One region of the Nonomuraea sp. ATR24 genome, then DNA from elsewhere that is predicted to be linked to it. Evidence: riboswitches for the same ligand, from Rfam matches in the RefSeq annotation. Region 1 holds a riboswitch; each other region holds the start of a gene.
What was found. A riboswitch is a leader RNA that binds a small molecule or an ion and turns the genes downstream of it on or off. The one in region 1 is predicted to bind cyclic di-AMP.
Positions count from the first base shown of each region.

Region 2: linked by a shared signal. The riboswitch ahead of ACBI99_RS36170 (hypothetical protein) and the one ahead of ACBI99_RS38725 (CHAP domain-containing protein) in region 1 are both predicted to bind cyclic di-AMP.
Region 3: linked by a shared signal. The riboswitch ahead of ACBI99_RS21960 (D-alanyl-D-alanine carboxypeptidase family protein) and the one ahead of ACBI99_RS38725 (CHAP domain-containing protein) in region 1 are both predicted to bind cyclic di-AMP.

Region 1 covers NZ_JBGNUU010000024.1:88,259-95,361, forward strand. The annotation lists gene ACBI99_RS38700 (MauE/DoxX family redox-associated membrane protein) at 1-269, shown strand, start outside; gene ACBI99_RS38705 (ATP-binding protein) at 361-1,542, opposite strand; gene ACBI99_RS38710 (SigE family RNA polymerase sigma factor) at 1,778-2,248, shown strand; gene ACBI99_RS38715 (hypothetical protein) at 2,245-3,459, shown strand; gene ACBI99_RS38720 (MaoC family dehydratase) at 3,471-3,929, shown strand; cyclic di-AMP (ydaO/yuaA leader) riboswitch at 4,079-4,220, shown strand; gene ACBI99_RS38725 (CHAP domain-containing protein) at 4,231-4,902, shown strand; gene ACBI99_RS38730 (SigE family RNA polymerase sigma factor) at 4,996-5,472, shown strand; gene ACBI99_RS38735 (hypothetical protein) at 5,469-6,725, shown strand; gene ACBI99_RS38740 (hypothetical protein) at 6,712-6,951, opposite strand; gene ACBI99_RS38745 (radical SAM protein) at 6,948-7,103, opposite strand, start outside.
Region 2 covers NZ_JBGNUU010000020.1:135,930-143,032, forward strand. The annotation lists gene ACBI99_RS36155 (MmcQ/YjbR family DNA-binding protein) at 1-315, shown strand, start outside; gene ACBI99_RS36160 (alpha/beta fold hydrolase) at 287-1,951, opposite strand; gene ACBI99_RS36165 (TetR/AcrR family transcriptional regulator) at 2,033-2,563, opposite strand; gene ACBI99_RS36170 (hypothetical protein) at 2,619-3,578, opposite strand; cyclic di-AMP (ydaO/yuaA leader) riboswitch at 3,586-3,727, opposite strand; gene galT (galactose-1-phosphate uridylyltransferase) at 3,793-4,875, opposite strand; gene ACBI99_RS36180 (DeoR/GlpR family DNA-binding transcription regulator) at 4,872-5,651, opposite strand; gene ACBI99_RS36185 (50S ribosomal protein bL37) at 5,786-5,863, shown strand; gene ACBI99_RS36190 (TrpB-like pyridoxal phosphate-dependent enzyme) at 5,865-7,103, opposite strand, start outside.
Region 3 covers NZ_JBGNUU010000008.1:242,256-249,358, forward strand. The annotation lists gene ACBI99_RS21945 (GH92 family glycosyl hydrolase) at 1-1,327, shown strand, start outside; gene ACBI99_RS21950 (SMP-30/gluconolactonase/LRE family protein) at 1,320-2,234, opposite strand; gene ACBI99_RS21955 (TetR family transcriptional regulator) at 2,310-2,882, shown strand; cyclic di-AMP (ydaO/yuaA leader) riboswitch at 2,939-3,088, shown strand; gene ACBI99_RS21960 (D-alanyl-D-alanine carboxypeptidase family protein) at 3,101-4,033, shown strand; gene ACBI99_RS21965 (NADH-quinone oxidoreductase subunit N) at 4,038-5,402, opposite strand; gene ACBI99_RS21970 (NuoM family protein) at 5,399-6,880, opposite strand; gene ACBI99_RS21975 (NADH-quinone oxidoreductase subunit L) at 6,877-7,103, opposite strand, start outside.

The sequences.
Region 1 (7,103 bases):
CCCCGTGCGAGCAGCGGCGCGGCCCGCAGGAGGGGGTGTCGCTGGCGCGGCTCAAGTCGAGCGGCACGTGGCGGGCCCACGCGGCGCAACTGGCGACCACCGAGCCCTATGACAGCTGGCGGGAGCTGTGCTGGCGCTTCTTCGCCTTCCAGAACCACGAGCGGGACGACGTGGTCTTCGCCGTGCACCTGGCGGGGCGGCGGCCCGCGGTGCGGGTCGCGGTGGTGAGCGCGGAGTCTCTGCCGGAATATACGACCGTATCGGCCTGACGGTAGACAGCCTTATAGAGCGCTCGATTGAACTCTATTGGGCTGTCTAGCTTCCCCACTAGACAGCCCAATAGAGGGCTAGGGGCGGTGCTCACACCGGTTGGGCACGCAGGAACCTCCCGAAATGCGGCACCGTGAACGCGATCAGGCCGCGCTCGGCACTGTAGATCAGGCCCTTCTTGATGAGGCTGTCGCGGGCAGGGGAGAGGCTGGAGGGCTTGCGGCCCAGCGCCTCGGCGACCTCGGCGGTGGGCACCGGCTCGTCGCCGATCTCCGCCATGGCGTGCATGTAGTCGCGCTCGGCGGGGGTGGCGCGCTCGTAGCGGCTGCCGAAGAAGCCCACGGCCAGCTCCTCCTCCGCCTCCGGGGCCGACACCTTGACGTCGTCGAGCGTGATCGGGCTGCGCAGCGCCAGGTCCCAGGCCACCTTGCCGTAGGCCTGGACGAAGTAGGGATAGCCGTCGGCCGCCTCGTAGAGGGCGTCGAGCGCCTCCTGGGTGAACTCGACCTGCTCCTCGCGCGCGGGCAGGATGAGCGCCAGGTCGGCGGCCTCCCGGTCGAGCTTGTCGATGCGCGCATAGCGGAACAGCCGCTCGCTGTAGCTCTTGCTGGCCGACAGGACGCTCGGCAGGTGCGGCAGCCCGGCCCCGACCACGATGAGCGGGCCGCCGGACTGCGACAGCTCGTGGCAGGCGGCGCAGAGCGCCGAGACGTCGGCGGCCTGCACGTCCTGCATCTCGTCGATGAACAGGGCGATGCCGACGCCCAGGTCGGTGGCCACGCCGGCGGCGTCGACGAACAGCTCGGTCAGGTCGATCTCCAGGTCGCCGGAGTCGGCCCGGCCCCGGCTGGCCGGCACCTCGATGCCGGGCGACCAGTGCGAGGTGCCCTTGGCGGCGGCCGGGTCGCGCATCGCGAACGCCTTGAGCACGCCCAGGAACTCCTCGATGCGCTCGGGCGCGCGGTGGCGCGGGGCCAGCTCGCGGATCGCCATGTGCAGGGCGGCGGCGACGGGACGGCGGATCGACTGGTCGGGCCGGGCCTCGATCTTGCCCGTGCCCCACAGCCGCTGCATCGCCATGGACTTGAAGGTGTTGAGGAGCACGGTCTTGCCGACGCCGCGCAGGCCGGTGACGACCATGCTGCGCTCGGGACGGCCGCGGGCCACCCGCTCCAGCACGACCTCGAACTGCTGCAGCTCACGGTCGCGCCCGGCGAGCTCCGGCGGACGCTGTCCGGCTCCGGGGGCGTAGGGGTTGCGCACAGGGTCCACGCTCTCGGACTCTATTGCCGGATATAGCCGCCGTCTTAGATTTGGGAAGAAAGCGCTACGGCGTGTCCGGGCAGGGGCGAGCGCGAGCACCGTCACCGGACACACCCCCTCTCACCAGGCCGAACCCTTGTTCGATTCGAGTACCTAAGACTGTAGCGCGGACTCGAACAGGTGCGCGATGATTTCGGGTAAAGAAGTTTGCAACAGCCGAGCCCACCCCGGGCGTCATGGTGGTGTGGAGTTCGAGGATTTCGTCCGGGCCCGCGGGCCGGCCCTCCTGCGATACGGCTACGTGCTCACCGGCAACGCCGATGACGCCGCCGATCTGGTGCAGGAGGCGCTGCTGCGGCTGAGCGACACCTGGCGGCGGGTGCGCAACAAGGACAATCCGGAGTCGTACGTCCGTACGATCATGGCCCGCCAGCACGTGAGCTGGTGGCGCAAGGTGCGGCGCGAGCGCCTGACGGGCGAGCTGCCCGAGGGCTCCTACACCGACATCCACTCCACCGGCGAGCTCTGGAGAGAGCTCGCCACCCTGCCGCGGCGGCAACGCGCCGTGCTGGTGCTGCGCTACTACGAGGACCTGTCCGACCAGGAGATCGCCGACATCCTCGGCATCTCCCGAGGAACGGTGCGAAGCCAGGCGTTCCGCGGGCTCAACACGCTCCGGGTCAGGCCGGCGATGCTCGAAAGGGGACGGGCGTGAGGACAGAGGACGAGCTGGTCGCAGCGCTGCGACAGGGCGCCGCGGACGCGCCGGAGCCGGACCTGCTGGCGGGGGTCGCCCGGCTGCGCAGGCGGCGGCGCGCCAGGAGAAGGGCGCAACTGCTGGCCGCGGCGGCCGTGGTGGCGGTCGCGGGCACGGGCACGGCGGTCTTCAGGGGCACCGCCGTCCAGGAGGCCCCGCAGCCGCTGGCGACGGCCACGGCGTCGATCGCCCCGGTGCCCGTCGAGCCGGTGGAAGCGGTGGCGGCGGAGCTGTGGCCGGAGGCGGTGTTCACCATGCCGGCCAGGAACTCCGACGGCTGGCGCTACCGCCCCATCACCGCCATCAGCCCCACGGAGGTCCTGCTCAGCGCCGAGTCGTCGTTCGAGAAGGCCGGCAAGTTCGAGGTGTACGACTCGCGTACCGGAAAGGCCAGGCTCGTCGCCGAGGTGCCGAAGGACGACCGGCTGAAGAAGTACATCGTGCAGGGCGTGACCGTGGACGGCGCGAACGTCGCCTGGTTCGCGTACGGCGAGCAGGGCGATGGCGCGCAGATCCGCGACATCTGGACGGTCCCGCTGGCCGGCGGCGAGGCCAGGCTGGTGGCCAGCCGCGTGGGCCAGGACGCCGACCTCGACGCGATCGGCCTGGACGGCGACCACGTCGTCTGGTCGGAGGTCGACGGCGGCGTGTGGCGGCACCCGCTCGGCGGGATCGAGCCCGAGCGCGTCCCGGGCAGCGACGGCCTGCACCTCATCCAGTGGCCCTGGGCCACCGACGTGGCCGACCTGCCGGGGGATCTGGACCACAACCAGCTCCGGCTGGTGAACCTGGAGGACGGCTCCAGCCTCACCGTGGCGGCGCCGCCGGGCGTGCAGGGCATGCGCTGCGGGCCGGTCTGGTGTTACGGCCGGGCGGAGCGCGGCACGGTCATCAGCCGCGTCGACGGCTCGCAGCCGCCCCGGGAGGTCGCGCGCGGCATCGGCATGGGCGTGGCGCGCTACCCGATCCTGGACCGGTTCCTGGCGGCGGGCAATGCGGTGTACGACCTGGCGACGGGCACGATGGTGAGCTTCGGCAACCCGGGCAACTGGTACGGGGCGGGCGTCTCGTCGGAACCGAGCACCGTCTTCTACTGGGGCGCCACCAAGGGGGACAAGCCGGACAAGTTCCGGGTGCTGAACTTGGCAGCGGTCCCACCGGCGCAATAGCGTTCCGCCTCATGCGGACCTTCGCGAACGTACAGGAACTCAAGGCTGCCGTCGGCGAGAAGTTCGGCCCCACCGAGTGGCGCACCGTCACCCAGGAACAGGTCAACCTCTTCGCGGACGCCACCGACGACCACCAGTGGATCCACGTCGACGTGGAGCGGGCCAAGGAGGGCCCGTTCGGCGGCACGATCGCGCACGGCTACCTGAGCCTGTCGCTGCTGCCGGCGTTCATGTTCGAGCTGGTGCGGGTCGAGGGCATCGCGATGGGCGTCAACTACGGCCTGAACAAGGTGCGCTTCCCCCGCCCGGTGCCGGTCGGGGCCAGGGTGCGGGCCACGGCCGAGCTGACCGACGTCAAGGGGACGCCGGCGGGCTACCTGTCCAACCTCAAGATGACCATCGAGGTCGAGGGCGAGAAGCGCCCGGCGTGCATCGCCGAGACGCTCAGCCTTTACGTTCCCGCGGAGTAGCCGGGCCGCGGGCCCCCGCCCGCGGCCGGTTTCGTGGAAATTTCGTTACGAGGGAATTACCCAGGTCAGGGGTGTGTTGGACATTTCTGTACGCGGGTAAGACGCGACCGACTCTCGGGCGTCACGACCCACCGTCCATCACAGGGACCGACCTGTGACCGCTGAATCCGCTCACACGCGGAACCGGGGACCCATGTGTTCCACCGGGGTGAATCGGCACCGACATCGCCGTAGGGCAGCTTCCACGCCCGAACCCGTCAGCTAACCCGGTAAGCGGTATGGAAGCGAGGAGTTACCCTTAATGCGCCCCATCCGCACCCCCAAGATCAACGTGTCCAAGGCCGTCCTCGGCGCCGCGCTCGTCGCGACCGCTTTCGGCGCCCACGTGTCGGCGGACGCCAGCACCGCGACCACCGCCAACACCCAGCCGCAGGCCGCCCAGGCCCAGCAGGCCGCCACGAACCAGAACACCAGGGTCAACGTCTCCGCCTCGCAGGTCCTGGCCGTCGCCAAGGCCCAGGTCGGCACCTCCGAGAACGCCGCCGGCGGTGGCACCAAGTTCCAGCAGTGGTACGCCAACTCCCAGCGCGCCGCCGAGACCGTCCAGCGTGACGGCGGCAACCGCCAGGACTACCTGAACGCCGCCTGGTGCTCGATGTTCGTCTCCTGGGTCGGCGAGCAGACCGGCGCCCGCCCGCAGGTCGGCTGGGACGCCTACACCGTGACCCACGCCAAGTGGTTCGCCGCCAACGACCGCTGGGGCCAGGAGGCCAAGCCCGGCGCCGTGGTCTTCTTCTCCTGGAGCGGCAGCAAGGACATCAGCTCCATCGACCACGTCGGCTTCGTCGTCAAGGACAACGGTGACGGCACGATCTCCACGATCGAGGGCAACACCGGCAACGGCAAGGTCGAGGAGCGGGTCCGTCCCACCTCGCAGGTCGCCGGCTACGGCTACCCGTCGTACGCCGCCTGATCAGACCGCCTCGAAAGCGCGCGTCCCCTTCCGGGGGCGCGCGCTTTTCGCGTTTCGTGCAACGGTACGGCGTGCTGGAGGATCCCTGGATACGTGGACCACACAACCGAGTTCGACGAGTTCGTCCGGAGCCGGGGCGACGCGCTCCTCCGGTACGGCTACGTGCTGTCCGGCAACGCGGACGACGCGGCGGACCTCGTCCAGGAGGCCCTGGCCAGGCTGGGTGACGCCTGGTCACGGGTGCGCAAGAAGGACGACCCCGAGGGGTACGTGCGCACGACCATGGTCAGGCTGCACATCACCTCGTGGCGGCGCAGGCACCGGGAGGAACTGGTGTCCGTCGTGCCGGAGAAGGGGCGCTTCGACCGCTACGAGGACGCGGACCTGTGGGCGGACCTGCAACGGCTGCCGCCCAGGATGCGAGTGGTCCTCGTGCTGCGCTACTACGAGGACCTGCCCGACGCGGAGATCGCCGCGATCCTCGGCGTCTCGCGCGGCACCGTGCGCAGCCAGGCGGCGCGTGCCCTGGACAAGCTCCGGATCAAGCGAATGCTGCAGGAGGCACGATGAGAAGCGAAGAGGACCTGGTCCGGACCCTGCGTGCCGGGGCCGGGCACGTCACGCCGACCGGCGGGCTGGCGGCGGCGGTCGCGGCCCGGCGGCGGTCGCGGCGACGCCGGCAGTGGGCGGGCATGGCCCTGGCGGCCGCCTCGGTGGTGCTGGTGGCCGGAGGGACGATGGCGATGTGGCGGGGGGAGCCTCGGGTGTCGGTGGAGCCGGCGGTCGCGGTGACCACGGTGTCGCCTGGAGAGGTGGCCAGTGCCGTCCCCAGGGTGGCGGAGGTGAAGCCGGTGGCCGAGGTGTGGCCGGAGGCGGTGTTCACGATGCCGGCCGCGGCCCCCGATGGTTGGAAATATCGCCCGGTGACCGGAATTTCCCCCACCGAGGTGCTGCTGACCGCCGAGTCCTCCTTCGAGAAGGCCGGCCGCCTGGAGATCTACGACACCACTGCCCGCACGACCAGGGTGGTGGGCGACATGCCCGCCCCCGAAGGCGTCAAGGGCTACTTCGTCCAGGACGTCGAGGTAGGAGAGCGGCACTTCGCCTGGTACGGCACCACGCCCAACGACAGGGACAAGTGGGCCGACTTCTGGATCATCCCCCGCGAGGGCGGCACCGCCCAGCGGGTCGGCGAGGTCACCGGCGACCTGGCGAACGTGGAGCGGATCGGCCTCACCGAGGACGCCCTGGTCTGGTCCGTACGCGACGGGGGTGTCCACCGGCTGCCGCTGTCCGGGGGCGAGCCCGAGAAGGTCGCCGGCTCCGACGGCCTCCACCTGGACTCCTGGCCGTACGCCGTCGGCTACGCGCCGGGCGAGCGCGGGCAGAAGAACCAGGACCGCAGGGTCGACCTGGTGACCGGCGAGAAGACCCCGCTCCCGGCCTCCGGCTCCGTCACGAAGCTGACCTGCGTCGCCGAGTGGTGCTACGGCGACGCCAAGGGCGGCGGGCTCCTGGTGCAGGGCCTCGACGGCTCCGACGCCACGCTGCTCCCGTCGCTCGGCTTCCACGGGGAGGTCCTGGGCGACCGGTTCGCCTCGGTCATGCCGGTCAGAGGTGACGCCGATCCGGCCAAGGAGTACGTCGCGCCCGTCGCGGTCTACGACCCGGCCACCGGCAAGATCGCCGGCGTGAACCGGGTGTCGCCCGACGGGTCCGCCAGCTACGGCAGCGGAACGTCGTCCTCGCCCACCACGATCATGTACTGGGGCAAGGGCCCCGAGGTCACCGTGATGAACCTGGCGGCCGTCACCAGAAGATGATCGCCGCCACCGCGAGCGCCGCCAGCAGCCCCAGGTAGGCCAGCACCAGCCGGGTGTCCCGGAGCAGGCACTTGCTCCGGGTCAGCCCGGCCCGCCGCGCCTTCCAGTAGCCCGCGAACCCCAGCCCGGCGAACGCCAGCAACGCCCACGGCCCGAACAGCCACGCCAGCAGCGCGACCGTGGCATAGACGCACAACCTCAGCGGATCGTACGGCTCGGCCTTCACGTGATCACCTCCAGCGGGAGCCGTACCCTCGGCTCGGCGGCCACCGCCGACAGCCGCTGGGCCGAGAGCTGCGGCCACGCCTGCACGGCGCAGAACGGCGCGCACTGGTCACGGTCGGACCGCGTGCCCACGTGCACGCAGCACTGCGTCAG
Region 2 (7,103 bases), on a different contig from region 1:
GAGACGACCGAGCGGCTCAGCCACGGCGAGCCCACCTGGTTCGTGCGGGGCAAGAAGACGTTCGTCATGTTCGCCGACCACCACCACGACGACCGCCTCGCGTTCTGGTGCGCGGCCCCGCCCGGCGTCCAGCAGGAGCTGGTGGCCGAGGACCCGGCCCGCTTCTTCCGGCCCCCGTACGTGGGCCATCGCGGCTGGCTGGGCGTCTTCCTGGACGTGGACGTCGACTGGGCGGAGATCGGCGAGATCGTCGCCGACGCCTACCGGCAGGTCGCGCCCAAGTCCCTCATCGAGCGGATGCCACCGGCCGGCTGAGCACCCGGGCGACCTGGTCGGGGTGGGTGAGCTGCGGATAGTGCCCGGCTCCGGCGATCTCGGTCATCGGATGCCCCGGGTCGGCCGTCAGCGGGTCGGCCGAGCCCGTCACGATCTCGACGGGCACCCGCACCCGTGTCAGCAGCGCCCGCGTGGCGTCCCGCGCGGCCGACGCCGCCCGCAGCGCCGCGACCACGCGCCGCGCCACCCCCGGGCGGCGCAGGTCCAGCGCGGCGCTCGCCACCTCCGGCCCTTCCGGCACGCCCAGCGTGGCCGCCAGCCGGGCGGCGGACATGCGGCGCAGCAGGGGCGCGGCCACGGCCGAACGCGCCGCCCACGACGCCGGAGCCTGGAGGAACGCCGGCGCCACGAGCACGAGCCCGCCCACCCGCTCGGGATGCTCGACCGCGAACCGCAGCGCGGGCCCGCAGGCCAGCGAGTGCGCCACCAGCGTCGGCCGCGTCCGCACGCTGCCCATCAGCGCGGCCAGCCACGCCTCCACCGGCCGGTCAGAAGGCGCGGACCGCCCCAGCCCGGGCAGATCGGGCGCGAGAACCGGCTCCGGCAGCAGGGCGGCCACCCGCGCCCACACGTCGGCGTTCACCGGCAGCCCGTGCAGCAGCACGTGCCCGGGGTCGCGGGCGTCCCCCATCACCCACGTACGGTCCCGGAACCCGTACGGGCGCAGGCACGGCGTCGCCGCGCCGAAGCGGGCCGCCACCAGGTCGTCCGCCCACGCGCGCAGGGCGTCGGCCACCGGCGGCATCTCCAGGCCGGCCCGGGCGGCGAGGGCGCGGGCCGAGGCCGTCGGATAGCGGTCCGACGACAGGAACGACAGCGTCTCCGGATCGGCGCCGGTGAGCGCCCGCGGCAGCCGCCGCACCAGGCCGACGGGGATCGTCCGGCGCGGCGCGCGCACGCCGAGGTGCCGGGCGACCAGGCCGATCAGCTCGGGCAGCGGCGGCGTGTCGTCGTCGAGCACCCAGTGGTCCTCGCCCGCCGGGGCGGCGGGGATCTCCGCCAGGAAGCGCGTGAAGTAGTCCATCGTGACGACCGGCAGGAAGACGTCCGGGCCGCCGGGCAGCGCCGGGAGCCGCCCGTTCCACAGGTCGCCGACGAGGGAGGCCAGGCCGAGGTGCTGGCCGGGGCCGATCACCGTGCTGGGGTTGGCGACGGTCAGCGGGACGCCCAGCTCGCGCGCCCTGGCATGAACGGCGAGGTCGGCCTCGGCCTTGGACGCCTCGTACGCGCCCAGCCGGGCGTAGTCGGGGCGGACGCCGCTCACCCGGTAGCCGCTGATGTGCACGAGCCGTCGCAGGCGGGGGAGCGTGGCGGCCCATTCGAGCACGTGGAGCGCCCCGGTCACGTTCACGGCGCGAGCCTCCTCGACGCCGAGGCCGAACGCGAAGCGCGCCGCGGCGTTGTAGACGTCGCGTGCCTGGGGGAGTCCGGTGAGCGGGCGGGTGAGGTCGGCGGTGACGACGTTCAGCCCGCCGGTGGCGACGCCCCGCTCGGCCAGCCACGGGGTGAGGGTGTCGGTCCGCACGGCCGCCGCCACCCGCTGCCCGCGGCCCAGCAGCTCGGCGACGAGTGCCCGGCCGACGAAGCCGGTCGCGCCGAAGACGATCGCATCCAAGGGAGCTCCCTAATAGATCGGTCTACATATTTTCTGGGCATAAAAAGAGCCGCCTCCGTGGCGGGGAGGCGGCCCCAGGGGTCAGCGCAGCAGCCCGGCGAGCACGGCGGCGACGCGGTCCAGCGGCTCCCGGCTGCGGTGCGCCTTGGCCAGCAGCAGCGCCCCCTCGATCAGCGCCAGGACGGTGACGGCGAGATCGTCGGCGTCCGGCCGCCCCGCGAGCCGCGCCCGCAGGGCGGCCTCCCACGACGTGTAGACCTCCGAACACGCCTGCTGGAGCGGGTCGCTGGCGGCGGCCATCTCGAGCGCCACGGTGGCCACCGGGCAGCCCTTGCGCCAGCCCGACTCCTCCAGCCGGTCGCCCAGCAGCCGCAGCACCTCGTCCACGGCCAGGTCGTCGAAGGCCGACCCGATCGCCGCCCCGGCGCGCCGGATCGACTCGCCGACCAGCTGGTCCTTGCCCTCGGGGAAGTGGAAGTACAGCGACCCGCGCGGCGCCCCGCTGGCGGCGATCACCTGGTTGAGCCCGGCATTGGCATAGCCGCCCGCCTCGACCAGCTCCTGGGTCGCCTCCAGGATCCGCAGCCGGGTCTCGGCCCCCTTCTTGCCCATGCCGAAAAACTAGACCGATCTACATATTCTGTCAACGCCGAGCCGGTCGGCCACGTCAGTGCATCGAGATGTGGACGTGGTCGTAGTGGTTCTCGGTGATGCTGCCGCGGTTGGACATGGCGTTCCAGCCGGAGCCGTGATTGATCCGCTGCTTCCAGATCACGTACTTGACCCCGAGCTTGTCCCGGTTCTTCACGGTCCATTCGGCGATGCGGTCGCCGAGGGCGTTGTTGGCCGCGGTGGGCATGGAGCCGCCGGCGCTCATCATGAAGTCGCAGGCCCGCCCCAGCGGGTGCTCGCCGCTGGACCCCGAGCGGAAGCAGCCGACGCTGAACGGCAGCTTGAAGCTCTTCTCGATCTGCGCCTTCATCGCCCGGGTGCGGGCGGTGATGTTGTCGGTGCCGCTCGGCAGCTGCGGGGCCCAGGTGCCGTCGGAGCGCCGCCCGGTGCTGAACGGGATCAGGTCCTCCAGCTTCTTCTCGATGTCGCCGATGACGTCCTCGGCCTCGTCGCGCTGCTTGGCCACCTCGGTCGTGTCGGCGCTGAGCCGGCGGGCCAGGGCGGCGGCCGCGTCGGCGGCCTTCTTCTGCTCGTCGCGGGCGGCGGCCACGCCGGCCACGATGGCCTGCTGCTCGGCGGTGAGCTGTTCGACCACGGCCGCGCCGGCCCCGTCGGGCGGCACCATGTAGTAGGGCAGGCCCAGCGTGCCGCTCTGGTAACGAAGTCTGGCGAGCTCGCCCACCTTCAGCTGGGCGGCGGCGAGCGCCTGGTCGGCGGCGGCGAGCCGCTTCTTGGCCGCCTCGGCGGCCTCGCGGGCCTTGGCGAGCTCGACGCGTTTGGCGTTGTAGCGCTCGATGAGCTGGTCGACCTTCTTGTTGAGCTGCTTCAGGTCGCCGCGGAGCTGGCTCTCGGACGGCTTGGGCTCGGCCGCGGCCGGTGCTGACCAGGTGGCGAACGTCATCGCTGCCGCGGTGACGACGCCGATGGCAAGTCGCGTGGGGGACGCTGACGCCACGTGCGGGGTTTCCTCTCCCTCTGCCGGCCGGGTTAGCTGACGGGTTCGGGCATGGGAGTCGCTTCCCTACCACCGAAGTGGATTCACCCCAGGTGCGGATGGGTCCCCGGCTCCCGGGCAACTCGCCCGGGATTAGGCGTACACGGTGCTATGACCGTGCTTGAAGGGATATTAGTGGTAGATCACGAGTAATGCGACATCAATCGGAAATCAATTAGTGATCTACCTGTGATCGAAGCATGCGTGCCGCCTCTTCCGGGAGCACGTCGTTGACGAAGGCTCCCATGGCCGACTCCGATCCCGCCAGGTACTTCAGCTTGCCCGGCGCCCGCCGGATGCTGAACAGCTCCAGATGAAGATAGCCCAGCTCACGGTCCTGCCGGACCGGCGCCTGGTGCCAGGCCGAGATGTACGGCATCGCGACGCCGAACAGCCCGTCCAGCGCGCGCAGCACCGAGGTGTAGAGCGGGGCGAACGCCGCCCGCTCGGCCTCCGACAGCGCCGCCAGGTCCGGCACCCGGCGATGCGGGTAAAGATGCACCTCGAACGGCCACCGCGCGGCGGCGGGCACGAACGCCGTCCACAGCTCGTTGGCGGCCACCACCCGGGTGCCCGCCTCCCGCTCGGCCGCCAGCACGTCGGCGAACAGGTTGCGCCCCGGCCGCCGCGCCGCATAGCGCCTGGCGGCGCCGAGCTGCAGCTTGGTGCGCGGCGTGACGTACGGATAGGCGTAAATCTGGCCGTGCGGGTGGAAGAGCGTGATGCCGATCTCCTCGCCCCGGTTCTCGAAGCAGAACACCTGCTCCACGCCCTCGATCGAGGACAGCTCGGCCGTGCGGTCGGCCCACGCCTCCATGACCAGCTCCACCCGGTCGTCGGAGAGCTGCGAGAACGACGAGGAGTGCTCGGAGGTGAAGCACATCACCTCGCACCGCCCCACCCCCGGCCGGACCTCGCTCAGCCCGCCCACGTCCGCGTAACTGCCGAGATTGCGGGAGAACGACGGGAACCGGTTCTCGAACACCACCACGTCGTAGTCGTCCGCCGGGATCTCCGACGCCCGCTCTGCGGACGACGGGCACAGCGGGCACTCGTCGGCCGGAGGCAGGAACGTGCGCGTCTGCCGGTGCCCGGCGACCGCGATCCACTCCTCGGTCAGCGGGTCGTAGCGCAGCTCCGACGCCACCGGCCGGGGATCGAGCGGCCGCCGGTCGATCGCGCTCCGGTCGGCGTCGTCACGCCGGTCGAAGTAGATCAGCTCCCGGCCGTCGGCCAGATGGGTGATGGTGCGCTTCACTGCGAGCCCTCCGCGATGATCAGTTCGCCGGCGCGTTCGGCCAGCTCCGTACGTGCCTCCTGGGGCAGCCCGGGGTCGCTGATGACCACGTCGGCCTCGCGCAGCTCCGCGATCGTGCTGATGCCGACCGTGTTCCACTTGGTGTGGTCGGCGGGCACGACCAGCCGGTGCGCGGCGCTGACCAGCTCCCGGTCGGTCTCGGACTCCAGCAGGTTGGGCGTGGTGAACCCGGCCCGCACGCTCATCCCGTGCACCCCCAGGAACAGGGTGTCCACGTGCAGGCGCCGGATCGCGGCCACGGCCACCGGGCCGACGAGCGCGTCGGAGGGGGTGCGGACGCCGCCGGTGAGCACGACCGTGCGATCGGCGCGCGGATTGCGGTGGAAGACCTCGGCCACGGGGATCGAGTTGGTGATGACGGTCAGCTCCGGCACCCCGATCAGGTGACGGGCCAGCGCCCACGTCGTGGTGCCGGCCGACAGGGCGACCGCGGTGCCGGGCCGGACGAGCTGGGCGGCGCGCCGCGCGATGGACTCCTTCTCCTGCTGCTGGCGGGCCGACTTGGCGGTGAAACCCGGCTCCTCGGTCGAGCCGGGGCCGAGCGTCGTGGCGCCGCCGTGGACCTTCTCCAGCAGCCCGCGCTCGGCGAGCACCTCCAGGTCGCGGCGGATCGTCATGTCGGAGACGCCGAGCTCGCGCACGAGATCGGCCACCCGGACCCCGCCTGCGCTGCGGACGCGTTCGAGAATCGCCTGCTGACGCTGCTGTGCGAGCACGCCCCCGCTCCTTCCAACAGATTCCACCAAATTATGACACGAATATGTTGGGGAATGTTAGGTCACCGGGACGCTTGTCCAGCGCCCCGATGCGGGAGACATTGAGAGAGCCCCATCACCAGGAGGGATGCGACATGGCCAAGCGCGCACGCAAGGGCAAGGCACGCAAGAAGAAGAAGGCCAACCACGGCAAGCGCCCCACGGCGCGCTGACTCACCCGGGCAGCTCGCTCAGCGCCTCGTCGATCCGCTCCTGCGGCAGCGTGAAGTCCGTCATCTCGCCCGACAGGTAGCGGTCGTAGGCGGCGAGGTCGAAGTGCCCGTGCCCGCACAGCGCCGTCAGGATGACCTTCGCCTCGCCGCTCTCCGCGCACCGCCGCGCCTCGGCGATGGTCTCGGCCAGCGCGTGCGTCGGCTCCGGCGCGGGCACGATGCCCTCCGTCCTGGCGAACGTCACCCCGGCCTCGAAGCACTCGGTCTGCGACCGGGTCACCGCCTCGAACAGCCCGAGCTCGTACAGGTGCGACAGCAGCGGCGACATGCCGTGATAGCGCAGCCCGCCGGCGTGGATCGGGTCGGGCACGAACCCGTGGCCGAGCGTGTGCATCTTGAGCAGCGGCGTCAGCCCGGCCGTGTCGCCGAAGTCGTAGGCGTAACGGCCGCGCGTGAACGACGGGCAGGCGGCCGGCTCGACGGCCCGCAGCACCGGCCCGCCCTCCCCGGCGAGCTTGCCGCGCAGGAACGGGAAGGCCAGCCCGGCGAAGTTCGACCCGCCGCCGGTGCAGCCGATGACCAGGTCGGGCCGCTCGTCGAGCTGCGCCAGCGCCTCCTCTCCGATCACCGTCTGGTGCATCAGCACGTGGTTGAGCACCGACCCGAGCGCGTACCGGGTGTCGGCCGCCCCGGCCGCCGCCTCGACCGCCTCGCTGATCGCGATGCCCAGGCTCCCCGGCGAGTCCGGGTGGCCGGCCAGCACCTTGCTGCCGGACATCGTCACCGGTGACGGGCTCGCGTGCACCGTCGCGCCGTACACCCCCATGAGGGAGCGCCGGTAGGGCTTCTGGTCGTAGGAGGCCCGTACCATCCAGACCTCGCACTCCACCCCGAACTGGGCGCACGCGAACGCCAGCGCGCTGCCCCACTGCCCCGCGCCGGTCTCGGTGGTGAGCCGGCGCACGCCCTCACGCGCGTTGTAGTACGCCTGCGGGACCGCCGTGTTGGGCTTGTGCGACCCGGCGGGCGAGACACCCTCGTACTTGTAGTAGATCCTGGCCGGGGTGCCCAGCGCCCGCTCCAGCCGGCGCGCCCGCACCAGCGGCGTCGGCCGCCACAGCCGGTAGACGTCGAGCACCTCCTGCGGCACCGGCACGAACCGCTCCTGGCTCACCTCCTGCCCGATCAGCTCCATCGGGAACAGCGGCGCCAGATCGTCCGGCCCCACCGGCTCCCGGGT
Region 3 (7,103 bases), on a different contig from region 1:
CAACGAGGTGTCGCTGCCGTCGCCGTGGCTGTACGCGTGGGCCGGGCAGCCGTACAAGACGCAGGAGCTGGTGCGCCGGGTTCAGCGGGAGCTGTTCGGGCCGGGCCCGGACGGGCTGGTCGGCAACGACGACCTGGGCGCGATGGGCTCCTGGTACGTGTGGTCGGCCATGGGACTGTTCCCGGCGATCCCGGGCCGGGCCGAGCTGCTGGTGAGCACGCCGCTGTTCGACCGGATCACGATCGACCGGCCGGGCGGCGACATCGTCGTCAACTCCTGGGGGCAGGGCTCGTACGTGCGGTCCCTGCGGGTGAACGGCGCGGAGACGGACCGGGCGTGGCTGCCGGAGTCGTTCGCGACCGGCGGCGGGCGGCTGGACTTCGCCGTCGGCTGGTCCCCGGACCGGAGCTTCGGCGCGGACCCGGCGGACGCGCCGCCGTCGTTCGGCGACGGGACGCTGCCGTACCTGGCGGGCTTCAGCCGGGGCAGCGGCCCGGTCGAGCCGGGCGGCACGTTCGCGACGGAGCTGGCGGTGCGCTCGACGGGCCCGGCCGCCACGCTGACCTGGGAGGCCAGGCCGCCGGACGGCGTCACCGTGTCGCCGTCACGCGGCACGCTCACCGTGGGCGCGGGCGGGCAGGAGCGTCAGGCGCTGGAGGTGTCGGTGTCCGGCGACGTGCCGCGCGGCTTCGTCAGCGTGCCGGTCGTCGTGGGCGAGCGGCGGGCGTCGGTGCGGCTCAACGTGGCGGCGCGCGGCACCCCCGAGTGGCATCACAACAACGTCGGCATCGGCGACATGACCGCTCCCGGCGAGGCCAACATCGACGGGCCGGGCTTCAGCCTGTCGGCGCAGGCGCTGGCCGAGGCGGGGCTCACGCCGGGCGGCACGGTGAGGTGGCGGGACTACTCGTTCACCTGGCCCGACCGCGGGCGCGGCGAGTGGGACAACGTGCGCACCGGCGGCAAGGCGCTGGAGGTGGCCGCGCCCGACGGCGCCACGAGCGTCGCCTTCCTGGGCACGGGCGTGAACGGCTGGCCCGAGTCGCAGGTCACCGTCACCTACGCCGACGGCACGACCAGCACCGGCAGGCTCGGCTTCAGCGACTGGATCCTCGACTTCGGCGGCGGGCAGCCGCAGTTCGGCAACGAGGTCGTGGCGCGCACGCCGCACCGGCTGTTCTGGGGCTCGTGGGCGTTGCAGCCGGTGCCGGCGCACGTGTACGCCTCGCAGCCGATCGCGCTGGACCCGGGCAAGAAGGTGCGCAGCTTCGCCTTCTCCGACCCGGAGGACGGCGAGCTGCACCTGTTCACCTGGGCGTTCAGGTAGCCCATACCGGGGCGGCGCCCCTCAGGCTCAGCATCATCGAGTAGAGGGACGTCGTCGCGGTGATGAAGACGCGGTTGCGCTTGAGGCCGCCGAAGACGAGGTTGGAGGCGCTCTCCGGCAGGTGCAGCCTGCCGAGGAGCGTCCCGTCGGGGTGGTAGGCGTGGATCGACCGGCCGACGGCGGCCCACAGGCGGCCGGTGTCGTCGAGCCGCATGCCGTCGTAGCTGCCGTCGGCGTCGCCCTGCTGCTCGGCGAACACCTTGCCGCCGGTGAGCGTGCCGTCGCGGGTGACCTCGAAGACGCGGACGTGGCGGCGCTCGGTGTCGGCGACGTAGAGCAGCCGCTCGTCGGGGGAGAACGCCAGGCCGTTGGGGCGGGCGAAGTCGCCGGCCACCATGCTCACCTCGCCGCCGGCGGGGTCGATCCGGTAGACGTGGCAGCCGTCGATCTCCGGCTCGGCCCGGTGGCCCTCGTAGTCGCCGAGGATGCCGTAGGGCGGGTCGGTGAACCAGACGGACCCGTCGGAGCGCACGACGGCGTCGTTGGGGCTGTTGAGCCGCTTGCCGCGCCACCGGTCGGCGAGCACGGTGACGGAGCCGTCGTGCTCGGTGCGGGTCACCCGGCGGGCGCCGTGCTCGCAGGAGATCAGCCGGCCCTCGCGGTCGAGGGTGTTGCCGTTGACGTAGCCGGCCGGTTGGCGGAAGGGACCCACGGCGCCGGTCAGCTCGTCCCAGCGCAGCATCCGGTCGTTGGGGATGTCGCTCCAGACCAGGTAGCGGCCCGCGGGGACGTAGACGGGCCCTTCGGCCCAGCGGGTGCCCCGGTGGAGGCGCTCCAGGTTGCGGTCACCGGTGACGTCGGCGATGCGGCGGTCGAACGCCTCGAACTCCACGGGGATGAGGTCCACCCGCTCTTCTTACCAAGATCTGCCCGGCCCGGCCAGCACCTTTTTGACCACAAGCGTTGGTCTACACTTGTTGGCATGGCGTTCACGGAAAGGTCCGAGGCCACGCGCACGGCGATCCTCGGCGCGGCCCGCAAGCTCTTCGCCGAGCAGGGGTTCGCGGGCACCACCATCCGGAAGGTGGCCTCGCTGGCCGGCGTCGATCCGTCCATGGTGATGCGCTACTACGTCAACAAGGAGGGCCTCTTCCGCGCCGCGGTGGACCTGCGGCTCAACCTGGAGGAGCTGCCCGCGCCGCCGCGCGAGCGCCTCGGCGAGGCGATGGCGCGCCACTTCCTGTCCCGCTGGGAGGGCGACCTGTCGGACGAGGCGATCATGCTGCTGCTGCGCTCGTCGTCCACGAACGCGCTGGCGGCGCAGAGCATGCGCGACGTGTTCACCTCCCAGGTCGCCTCGTTCGTCGGCCGGGCGCTCGGCTGCGGGCCGGAGGAGGCGGCGCGGCGGGCCGGGCTGGTGAGCACGCAGCTGCTCGGGCTGGCCTTCACCCGTTATGTCGTACGGCTGCCGCCCGTGGTGGCGATGACGGCCGAGGAACTGGCGCGCAGCGTGGGGCCGGTGGTGCAGCACTACTTGACGGGCGATTTGCCATAGTTTGTCAAGTTTCGTACCTTATGCGCGCAATGCCCGGACCGTGGGCCCGTTCGCGGGGCCCGCGGCCGCCGAATCCGCCTCACGCGGAACCGGGGACCCACTCTCTCTTGGGGTGAATCGGCGCGCCGGCTCCCCCGGCCGCGCCCGTAGGGCACTTCCAGGCCCGAACCCGTCAGCTAACCCGGTAGGCGGCATGGAAGCAAGGAGCACAGCCCTTCATGCCCACCTCCCTCTTCTCCAGCGCCCGGCCGCGCCGCTGGGGCCGCGCCCTGGCCGGCGCCGCCCTCGCCGCCGGCGTCCTGACGACCGGCACGACCGCCGCCCACGCGGCCACCACAGCCACCCCCGCCACCACGGCCTCTTTCGCCGGCCCGGCATCGTACGCGCCCGCTGACGCGCCCGCCGTGCTCGGGCGGGCCGCACTGGTCGTCGACACGTCCACCGGCGAGGTCCGCTACAGCAAGGACGCCGGCGAGCGCCTTCCCGTGGCCAGCCTGACCAAGATGATGACCGCCCACGTCGTGCTCCAGGAGGCCGACCCGGCCGACGTCGTCGAGGTGACGGCCGAGGACGTGCGCTACGCGGCCCGGGGCGGCGCGGCCGTCGCCGGGCTGCGCGCCGGTGACCGGCTGCCGGTGCGGGACGTGCTCCACGCCCTGCTGCTGCCGTCCGGCGCGGACGCCGCCCACGTGCTGGCGCGCACGTACGGGCCGGGTGTCGAGGGGTTCGTCGGGAAGATGAACGCGGCCGCCCGCGAGCTGGGCATGGCCGACACCCTGTACGTCAACGCCGACGGCATGCCGACGAACGGCGGCGGCCACTCCACGGCGGCCGACCAGGCACGGCTGGCCGAGGCGGTGCTGCGGAACGAGACGCTGAAGTCGATCACCTCGACGCGCTACCACTCGGTCGGGGCGACGAGTGAGCACGGCTCCTACTCGTGGCGCAACACCAACCGGCTGCTCGCCCAGCCGGGCGCGGTCGGCGTGAAGACCGGCTACACGCGCGCCGCGGGTTACACGCTGGCGTTCGCCGCCGAGCGGGACGGCCGGCTGCTGGTCGGGGTGATCCTCGGCGAGAGCGACTCCGGCCGCCGCTTCGACACCGCCCAGGCGCTGCTCGACTGGGCCGCCACCGCCGGGAAGGCGTGACGGCTCAGGCGGCCCGGCCGAGCAGGACGCCGCCGCCCACCCCGAGGGCGAGCGAGGCGACGGCCGCCACGCAGGCGACCGCGCGCGCCAGGCCCGGGGGCGGCGCGGCCGGCGGGTCGCCGCGGAACACCACGGCGACCCAGCGCAGGTAGTAGTACAGGCTCGCCACGGTGTTGACCAGGACGAGCACGGCCAGCCAGGCGTAACCGCCGTCCCACGCGGCGGCGAACACGAGCACCTTGGCGACGAACACGGCGGCGGGCGGGATGCCCGCGAACCCGAGCAGGCACACCACGAGCGCCAGCCCGAGCCCCGGCGCGGCCCGCCCCAGCCCCCGGTAGCCGTCGAGCGTGCCACGCCCGGTGGCGGCCACCACGGCGAACGCGCCCACGTTCGTGACCGCGTAGGCGGCCAGGTAGAACAGCACGGCGGGGCGGGCGAGCGCGGTGTGCTGGGCGACCGCGACCGGCACGAGCACGTACCCGGCCTGGCTGATCGTGGAGTAGGCGAGCAGGCGGCGCACATCGTCCTGGTGGAAGGCGGCCAGGTTGCCGAGCGTCATCGTGGCGGCGGCGACGATCGCGACGAGGACGTCCCAGCCGCCGGGCCCGAGCTCATCCGCGACGCGCAGCAGCGCCGCCAGCGCGCCGATCTTGGGCACGGTGGTGACGAACGCGGCGACGGCGACGGGGGCGCCCTCGGCCACGTCCGGCACCCAGAAGTGCGCGGGCACCCCGCCCGCCTTGAACAGCAGCCCCGCCAGCAGGAGCACCACGGCGCAGGCCGCCGCCGCGCCGGGCGCGAGCGCGAGCGCCGCCCCGGCCGCCCGGTAGCCGGTGGCGCCCGCCAGGCCGTACAGGAGGGTGACGCCGGCCAGCATCAGCACGCCCAGGAACGCACCCATCAGGTAGTACTTGAGCGCCGCCTCGGTGCCCGGCGCGTCCTTGCCGAACCCGGCGAGCGCGTAGGCCGGGATGCTCGCCAGCAGGTACGCCGGGACGAGGACGAGCAGGTCACCGGCCCCGGCCAGCAGCACCGAGCCGAGGGCGGCGAGCATGACGAGCACGTACGCCTCGGCCTCGCGGCGGTGCCCGCGCGCCTCGGCGGCCACCAGCGCGATCACCAGGAGCGTGCCGCCCGCCACGACGGCGCGGGCCGCCTGGGTGAGCGCGTCGGGCGCGTACGAGCCGAACGCGGCGCCGCCGGTGGCGGTGACGGTCACGGCCAGGGCGGCGGCGAGCGCGGCGGCGCAGATCCACGCGACCGCGCGCTGCCGCCCGCGCGGCACGAACATGCCGGTGAGCAGCCCGGCGACAGCCCCGGCCAGCAGGAGCAGCTCGGGCAGCAGCGCGGCCGGGTCGTCGTTCACCGGCCGGCCAGCGAGGAGAGCGCGGCGGCGGCGGGCTCGATGACGTCCAGCAGCCACCGGGGCGCGACGCCGATGAGCACCGACAGCGCCAGCAGCGGCGCCACGGCGGCGGTCTCGGCGGGCCGCAGGTCGGTGACGCGGCCGGTGAGCTCGCCCGGCCCGCCGAGCAGCACCCGTTGCAGGGCGCGCAGGAACAGCGCGGCGGTGATGAGGATGCCGAGCACGGCTGCGGCGCCCAGGACGACGGCCCCGGCGCCGATCACGCCGACGAAGATCTGGAACTCGGCGATGAACCCGGAGAACCCGGGCAGCCCCAGCGACGCGAACGCGGCCACGGCCAGCAGCGCGGCGAACACCGGGGCGCGGCCCGCGACGCCGCCGAACCGGTCCATGTCGTACGTGCCGGCCCGGTCCCACAGGACGCCGGTGAGCAGGAACAGCGCCCCGGTGATGAGGCCGTGGCTGACCATCTGGGTGACCGCCCCGGACACGGCCAGCTCCCCGGCCCGGCCGCCGCCCGGCGCCAGCCCGGCGGCGCCGAGGGCGAGCACGACGTAGCCCATGTGGTTGACCGAGGTGTAGGCCACGAGCCGCTTGAGGTTCGGCTGGGCGAGCGCTACCAGCGCCCCGTACAGCACGCTGACCAGCCCGATCGCCATGATCAGCCACGCGTGGGCGCGCCAGGCGTCGGGCAGCGCGGGCATGGCGACGCGGGCCAGGCCGTAGGTGCCCATCTTGAGCAGGATGCCCGCCAGGATCGCCGACCCGGCGGCGGGCGCGTCGGTGTGGGCGGGCGGCAGCCAGGTGTGCACCGGGAAGACCGGCGTCTTGACCGCGAGCCCCACGCCGACGGCCAGCAGCACCAGCGAGGCGACGCCGGGCGACCCGGCGTAGGGCGGATTGCGGGCCAGCTCGACCAGGTCGAACGTGCCGCCGCCGAGGAACAGGCCGACGAAGCCGAGCAGCAGCGCCAGCGAGCCGAGGAAGGTGTAGAGGAAGAACGCCAGCGCCGACCTGGCCCGGTCGCCGTGGCCCCATCCGGCGATCACGAAGTACATGCCGACGATCGACAGGTCGAAGAAGACGAAGAACAGCAGCAGGTCCAGCGCGGCGAACAGGCCGAGCGAGACCGACTGCAGGAACAGGAACAGCGCCGCGTGCGCCCGCTCGCGCCGCCGTTCGCCCAGCGAGTGGACGCCGCACACGAGGAACAGCAGCGCGGTCAGCGCGATCAGCGGCAGCGACAGCCCGTCCACGCCGACGTGGTAGCCGGCGTCCAGCGTCGGGATCCAGCGCAGCCGCGTCTCGTACCCGATCCCGCCCCGGTACCCGGCCCACATGGCCGCCACGAGCGCCAGGTCGGCGGCCGACACCGCGATCCACACCCAGGTCGCGGCCCGCCCGCGCACGCGCGGCACGGCCAGCAGGCCGAGCGCGGCGGCCAGCGGCAGGAAGATCACCACGGTGAGCACGGTCACCGCACCAGCATCAGCACGACGGCGAGCAGCAGGAACGCGGCCGCCGCCTGGGCCAGGTAGAGGTGCGCCTGCCCGGCCTGCGGGCGCCGCGCGGCCCGGCCCAAAGCCCCGGCGCCCGCCGCGACCGCGCGCACCAGATGCTCCAGCGGGCGCTCCACCCGGCCCCGCCCGAGCCACGCCGCCCCGCCGAGCGCCCCGGCGGCGCCGCGCACGACCCCGTCGA